DNA from 2 places in the Methylosinus trichosporium OB3b genome. Region 2 is predicted to be linked to the other one. Evidence: riboswitches for the same ligand, from Rfam matches in the RefSeq annotation. Region 2 holds a riboswitch; the other holds the start of a gene.

Region 1 (3,581 bases), 110 kb from region 2:
GCGCGCGTCGCGACGGCGCCGGAAGGCTCGACCACCCGCACCTTATAGGCGCCCTCCGCGTCGACCTCGCCCAGCGCCGCGGCGGGAACGGTCAGCACATCATGCGCCTCGTCCAGCACGATATGGACCTCCGCGGTCATGTAGGTGCGTAGATCGCCGTCGGGGTTCGGCACGTTGAAGATGCCATTGTAGTAGATCGCCGACGAGGAGGAGGACGTTGACGAGGAGGACGAGCCGCCGTTCGACGAGGTCGTGGAGGTCGAAGTGAAACTGCTGTCGGTCTTGATGGATTCCGGCGCCGGCTCGATGAATGCGAGGCTCCCGTGATAGCGGCGCTCCGGATCGCCCAGAATCGTGAAGTAGACCTTCTGACCAGGCTTCACCCGCACGACGTCGGCCTCCGAGATCTCGGCGCGGATGGTCATCGTATCGACCTGGCCGAGAACCACGATGGTCGGCGCCGACTGCACGGCGTTCACCGTCTGACCTTCCTGGGTGACGATCGCGAGCACGGAGCCGTCGATCGGCGCGGTGATGCGCGTATAGCCGAGATTGACGCGAGCCGCCTCGATCGCGACCTCGGCCTCGATGATCTGGGCGTCGAGTTGAGCGATTTGCGCCCGCGTCGTCCTCACATTCGCTTCCGCGGAATCATAGTCGGCTCGCGAGCTCGCCTTCTGGGCCAGCGTCGCCTTCTGGCGCGTGAAATTGGCCTCGGCGAGCATGAGCGACGCCTCCTTTTCCTCACGCTGAGCGCGGGTGCTCCGCAGCGCCGCCTCGCTCGTGCGCAGCGCGTTGCGCTGGGTCACGGAATCGATCTCGGCGATGAGCTCGCCGGCCTCGACCCTTTGGCCCAGCGCGACCTTCAACGACACCACGCGACCAGACATCTGCGCGCCGACGGCGACCAGCTTCACCGGCTTCAATGTGCCGGTCGCCAACACGGTCCGTTCGATGTCGCCGATAACGGCCGGCGCCGTCACCAGATTAGCGTCGGGTTGCGGCGACAGTTTCGCCTTCAGCGCCCAGCCGATCGCGAGCACCGCCAGAATCGCGCCGATCAGCAGCCGGCGCGGCGCAGATCGACCGGACGGCGCCGGCGCGAGCCGCGGCCGATCGCGCTCTCGCCCCGGCAGCAGGTCGACTCGGGCCGCGTCCTGTGCTGTCGGCATATCTTTCATCATCTGCATGGCGAGCGCTCGCTGCGGAGGGCGACCAGACATGTTTGACCCGTGCTCATCAAAATGCTCCTGGAAGATGCGGGCCGGCGCCGAACGCAGCGCTCGTGAGCAAAGCAGTGACGCACCCGTTGTCGACGGTAGATTTCATCGGGACCTCGACGATGAAGCGCATCCGAACCAATTTGATCGGAGAGAACTCTTTCGTTCTTTCGTCGGAGTGAGCGAATTCTGATCGCTGGGACGATTCCGCGTTCGAACGAAAGGCGCTATTGACCAGCAGCAAACGACGCGCCCACATCTGATCAATTCGGAGGCAACCCAATCCTGCGGCGACTGCTCCTATCAACCCCGACTCGAACGCATCCTAGGCGGGAATTCGGGCTTGCCGCGCCGAAAGTGGTAAACTCGGCGCGTTTCCGAATAGTGTCGCTTCCGTTATCGACAATTGGCTGAAGTCGCCGCTGTCGAGTTCGCCCGGCAATCGTTCGCTCCACGCCAAAAAGCTCTTTGCGCTTCGACGGCGGAACTTTGACCTCGAACGTCGGCGCGCCGCTGCTCGGTGAAGTTCTGCGCGCAGCAGCTCTGCATGGTTCAGGGGAGGCTCGTCGCGCCCCGTGCGCGGTCCTGTCTTGACAGGACCGCGGTCGGGCGCGTCTATTCGCCGGGCGCTGGTTCCTGTCTTGCGACAGGCGAAGAGGGAAGGCGACGGATTGCCCGAAAGGCAGCCCGAGCGCAGCCGCCCCCCGCGACCGTGAACGGAGAGGTCCTCCGACGCCACTGGCCGACAAGGCTGGGAAGGTGGAGGACCGAGGTGGATTGCGATCCCCAGATCCGTGAGCCGGGAGACCTGCCAGCGCATGACGACGGGCGGACGGGGCGCGCCGCAACCGATCGAGCCGGCTTGCGTTCGCCCTTCGCACAGAGGTCGACGACAATCGGTTTCGGCTGGCCGCCTCATGAGAGATGAGGGCCGGCTTTGATCCAGACCTATTCGGACGAGCGAGCGGAAACGCCGCAGCGCGCGCATCCGCGTCCCGGCGCGCCGCAGGTCCGCGGCTGGTGCCCCGGAGCCTTGCGGCCGATGGCCTCGGGCGACGGTCTCGTCCTGCGCGTCAGGCCACGGCTGGGACGGATAGCCGGCGAGCAGCTCATCGGGATCGCTTCGGCCGCGCAATGGTTCGGCGACGGAGAGATCCACCTCACCAACAGAGCCAATCTGCAAATCCGCGGCGTCGCCGAAGCCGATCACGGCGCCCTTCTCGCCATGCTCGGCCGTCTCGGCCTCGTCGATTTGGACGAGCGCGCCGAGCGGCGGCGCAACATCATCGTGACGCCGTTCCCGGACGAGGCGGGGGAGACGGAGCGGATCGCCGCCGCAATGACCGCGGCGCTCGCCGATCTCCCGCCGCTTCCGGCAAAATTCGGCTTCGCCGTGGACACGGGAGCGGTCCGGCGACTCGCCCAGACGTCGGCCGATATCCGCATCGAGCGCGCGGCCGATGGCGGGATCATCCTGCGCGCGGATGGCGCGCCGAAGGGCCAACGGGTTCGAACGGATGCGGCGGCAGGAGCGGCGGTCGAGCTGGCGCGCTGGTTTCTGGCCGCTGGCGGCGTCGCGGCGGGTCGCGGACGCATGGCGGCTCTCGTCCGCCGCATAGGGCCGCCGGTTGGTCGGGATCACGCCGAACCGCGCCGGCGGCGGAAGCTCCCACGCCCGGACCGGTCCCGGACGGCTATCTCGTCGGCTTCCCGTTCGGCGCGGCGCCGGCGGCGGCGCTGCAGGCGCTGGGCCGCCTCGGCGATGTCCGCGTCACGCCCTGGCGAATGCTCGCGGTGGAGACGAGCCTCGCCCCGCCGGCGCTCGAAGGCGTCCTGCTCGCGGCCGATCCTGTTCTGCAGGTGAGCGCGTGTTCCGGCGCGCCATTTTGCCCGCAAGCCGCAGGACCGACGCGGGACCTCGCCCGCGCATTGGCGCCCGCTGTCCCGGTGGGGGCGCATCTTCACGTCGCCGGCTGCGCGAAGGGCTGCGCCCATGCGGCGCCCGCCGATCTCACCATCGTCGCGACGCCGCGCGGCTATGACCTCGTCGTGCGCGGCGCCGCGGCCGACGGGCCGCGCATCCGCGATCTGCGCCCGGCCGATTTCGCCGATGGCGCGCTGTTCGAAGAGGCTCTCGCGTGAAGCGCTATGAAACAGATGGCGCAGCGATCTATCGTCGCTCCTTCGCCATCATCCGCTCCGAAGCCGATCTCGCCCGCTTCTCCGCGGAGGAGGAGCCGATCGTGGTTCGGATGATTCACGCCGCCGGGCTGGTCGGGCTCGAAGCCGGCGTGCGCTTCGGCCCGGGCTTCGTCGCCGCGGCGCGCGCGCGCTGGAAGCAGGCGCGCCCATATTGTGCGA
Region 2 (3,581 bases):
TCTCACGCCCTGGGAGCCGACCTGGCCGGCCGATGATCTGACCCGCGCCAGCTTTCGCTATCGCGTGCGCCGCCACGCCGAGGAGATGGCGCGCGACGACGCCTATTCCTATTTCGTGTTCCGCGCCGCCGACGATGAGCTGGTCGGCGGGCTGACGCTCGGCCATGTGCGGCGCGGGGTCTCGCAGGCGGCGACGCTCGGCTATTGGATGGGCGAGCCCTATGCCGGCAAGGGTTATATGTCCCGCGCGGTGCGGGCCGCGCTCGACTACGCTTTCACGCGCCAGCGCTTGCATCGCATCGAGGCCGCCTGCCTGCCCACCAACGCGCCCTCGATCCGCCTGCTGGAGCGCAACGGCTTCAAGCAGGAGGGGTTTGCGCGCGCCTATCTGAACATCAATGGGCAATGGCGCGACCATCTGCTGTTCGCGCGTCTCGACAGCGATTCCCTGCCGCCGGGTCGTCCCGGCGCAGGCTGACCGGCGCCGTCTCGAATCCGCACGGCGCCGCTCGAGCGGGGCCCGCTGCGTCATTAGCCGACTCTCGACGCGCGCTCCTTCTCCCACTCGTGGGAGAAGATGGCCCCGCGAAGCGGGGTCGGATGAGGGCGCCGGCAGTTTCTCTGAATCTTGCAGCTCTGTTTCTTGAATTCGAAGCAGTTTTTGAATTCGAAGTCGTTTTTCAGTGAGGGCCCTCATCCGACCCTCGCGAAGGCGAGGGCCACCTTCTCCCGCCCTGCGGGAGAAGGGTGCGCCCATTTCTGCGACGCGACTCGTTTCTTCCGCGCGTCTGGCGCGATTCTTTCAGCCGACCCTGCAAGTCACGGGTGCGCGTCCCGCAACAGGACGCGCCAGCGTAGCAAGGGTCGCGTGCATGGAGTCGAAGGATCGAGGGCGTCCGTTCGGGGCGGTGGAGACCATCATGGTCGGCGGCGCGCAGGTGGCGCGTCTCGACCTCGAGCAGACGGCCCGGCTGATGATCGAGACCGCGCGCGGGCCGGCGCCGGAGGGCGCGCCGCTGTTCCTGACCTCGGTCAATGGCGAGGCGCTGGCGCGCCGCGACGCCGATCCCGATTTCGCCGCGCTGATCGACGGCGCCGATCTCGTCAACGCCGACGGCCAGCCGCTGGTGGTCGCCTCGCGGCTGCTGGCGCGCAACGCGCTTCCGGAGCGCGTCGCGACGACCGATCTCTATCCGCTCGTCGCCGGCAAGGCCGAGGGGGAGGGCGTCAGCTTCTATCTGCTCGGCGCCAGCGAGGAGTCCAATCGCGGGACCTTTCAAGCGACGAAGCGGCGTTTCCCGCGGCTCGACATTCGCGGTCGCTGCCATGGCTTTCTGACCGGAGCGGCGCTCGAGCGCAAGGTCGAGGAGATCGACGCGCTCGCGCCCGACATTCTGTGGCTGGCGCTCGGCGTGCCGCGCGAGCAGGAATTCGTGCGCCATTGGCGTCATCGCCTTCGCAACGTCAAAATGATCAAGACATCTGGCGGCCTGTTCGACTTCATGGCCGGGGCCAAGAAGCGGGCGCCGCTGTGGATGCAGCAGGCGGGGCTCGAATGGGCGTTTCGTCTGGCGCTGGAGCCGCGCCGCCTGCTGCGCCGCTATGCGACGACCAATCCCGTCGCGCTGATGCTGCTGATGCGCCATACGCGCTGAGGCGCAAGAGTTTCCGCCCGGCTGCGTCCGAGGCGGGAGACCAGGGCCGACAAAGTACCGCGTATCGGCTTTGGGTCCCCGGCGCGCGTCTCCGCTCGCGCCGGGGACGGCCCTGAGCGCCGCCCCGGCGCACGCTTGACTCGGCCACAGTCTCGCCTATGACTCCCCCTCGATGGTTCCCCATGTGGGATTGAATGGGAATGCGGTGAGCGTCGGCGGCGGCGCGATTCCGCGGCTGCCCCCGCAACTGTGAGCGGATAGCCGAAGACCGAAAGCCACTGGCGCGCAAGCTCCGGGAAGGCGGTCCGACCGGCGATGACCCGCGAGCCAGGAGACCTGCCATCATTCGTGGTCACGCGCGAGAGCGTCGGGCGGGGTGCACCGATGCGGCCGAGATCCGTTCGACGAACGGGTCGAGACCTTCGCAGTGACGGCCCACGTCCGCTGCGAGGCGATTGTCATGTCTTTTCCACTTTCGAGGTCCGCCGTTCTCGGCGCGCCGCTCTTCTCCGCGTCCCTGCTCGTCATCCTTCCCGCTCTCTCTTTCGCCCAGGAGGCGCTGCCGAGCCTAGAGATCGGCGCCGCCACCGTCGTCTCCGCCGATCGCGTCGAGGAGCCGGCGTCGCGCGCGGCCTCCGCCATCACCGTCGTTTCGGGCAAGGAGGTCGAGAAGCGCGGCGCGACGGGCCTGCTCGAGGTTCTGCGCGGAACGCCCGGCCTCGATCTCTATTCCTCCGGCGGCGTCGGCACGCAGAGCTTCGTCTATCTGCGTGGCGCGACGCCCGGCCAGACGCTCGTGCTCATCGACGGCGTGCGCATCGGCGATCCGTCCTCGACCGACGGCTCGGTCGATTTCGGCGCGCTCGTCGCCACCGATATCGAGAGGATCGAGGTGCTGCGCGGGCCGCAATCGGCGCTCTATGGCTCCAACGCCATGGGCGGCGTCATCGACATCATCACCCGCAAGGGCGAAGGCAAGCTCAAGGGCTCCGTCACTTTCGAAGGCGGCTCCTATGGAACGATTCACACGCGCGCCAGCGTTTCGGGCAGCGAGGGCGCGCTCTGGTACGCCTTCGCCGTCGACGCGCTGCATGTTGATGGATTTCCGCGTTATGGCTATCGCATCACGCGGCCGCTCACCATCGGCGACGGGGTGACGCCGCTGCCGGCCGCGCCCTCCGACAGTCCGACCAACAAGGGCGGCGCCAGCGCGCGGCTCGGCTATCGCATCTCCGAGGATCTGTCGGTCGAGGCTTCTTTCATCGGTTATGACAATTCGATCCGCTTCGCCAATACATTCGCCTTCACGCCGGCGGATGTGTTCGACAATGAGAACCATTCGCATTCGTCCTTCGGACAGGGCCATGTGCGTATCGACGCCGATCTCTTCGAGCGCCGGCTGCATAATCGGCTCGTGCTGTTCGGCAATGTGATCGATCGCGACATCTGGCAGACCAGCGCCTGCTTCGATGCGAGCTTTTCCTCCTTCGATTGCCGAACGGGAATGCGCGGCGCGCGCCGCGGGCTCGAATATCAGGGCGATCTGAAGCTCGACGCTCTGGGGCTGCTCACATTCGGCGCGCGACTCCAGACCGAGACGGTGCATACTTCGCAGGATCCGGCGCCGGTGGGGAGCTTCACGCCGATCGACGCCGCGCAGACGACTCATTCGGGCTTCGCCCAGCACAAGTTCACTGTGTTCGATCGTCTCGATCTCTCCTATGGCGGCCGTATCGACGCCGTCGCCGGCAATCACACATTCGGCACATGGCGTACGACCGCCGCCTATCGTCTCGAGGAAACCGGAACGAAATTCAAGGCCAGCGCCGGAACCGGCGCGCGCATCGCCTCGCTCTATCAGCTCTTCAGCCAATATGGCGATCCGCGCCTGCAGCCGGAGACGAGCCTCGGATATGATTTCGGATT

Evidence for each region. Region 2 has a riboswitch for cobalamin ahead of CQW49_RS10010 (TonB-dependent receptor plug domain-containing protein). Riboswitches for the same ligand answer to the same signal wherever they lie in the genome.
Region 1: linked by a shared signal. The riboswitch ahead of CQW49_RS09605 (hypothetical protein) and the one ahead of CQW49_RS10010 (TonB-dependent receptor plug domain-containing protein) in region 2 are both predicted to bind cobalamin.

The regions. Positions count from the first base shown of each region.
Region 1 covers NZ_CP023737.1:1,978,775-1,982,355, forward strand. The annotation lists gene CQW49_RS09595 (efflux RND transporter periplasmic adaptor subunit) at 1-1,190, opposite strand, end outside; cobalamin riboswitch at 1,834-2,050, shown strand; gene CQW49_RS09605 (hypothetical protein) at 2,158-3,084, shown strand; gene CQW49_RS25095 (hypothetical protein) at 3,150-3,362, shown strand; partial or broken gene CQW49_RS09610 (precorrin-8X methylmutase) at 3,359-3,581, shown strand, end outside.
Region 2 covers NZ_CP023737.1:2,088,216-2,091,796, reverse strand. The annotation lists gene CQW49_RS10020 (GNAT family N-acetyltransferase) at 1-478, shown strand, start outside; gene CQW49_RS10015 (WecB/TagA/CpsF family glycosyltransferase) at 873-1,655, shown strand; cobalamin riboswitch at 1,812-2,013, shown strand; gene CQW49_RS10010 (TonB-dependent receptor plug domain-containing protein) at 2,116-3,581, shown strand, end outside.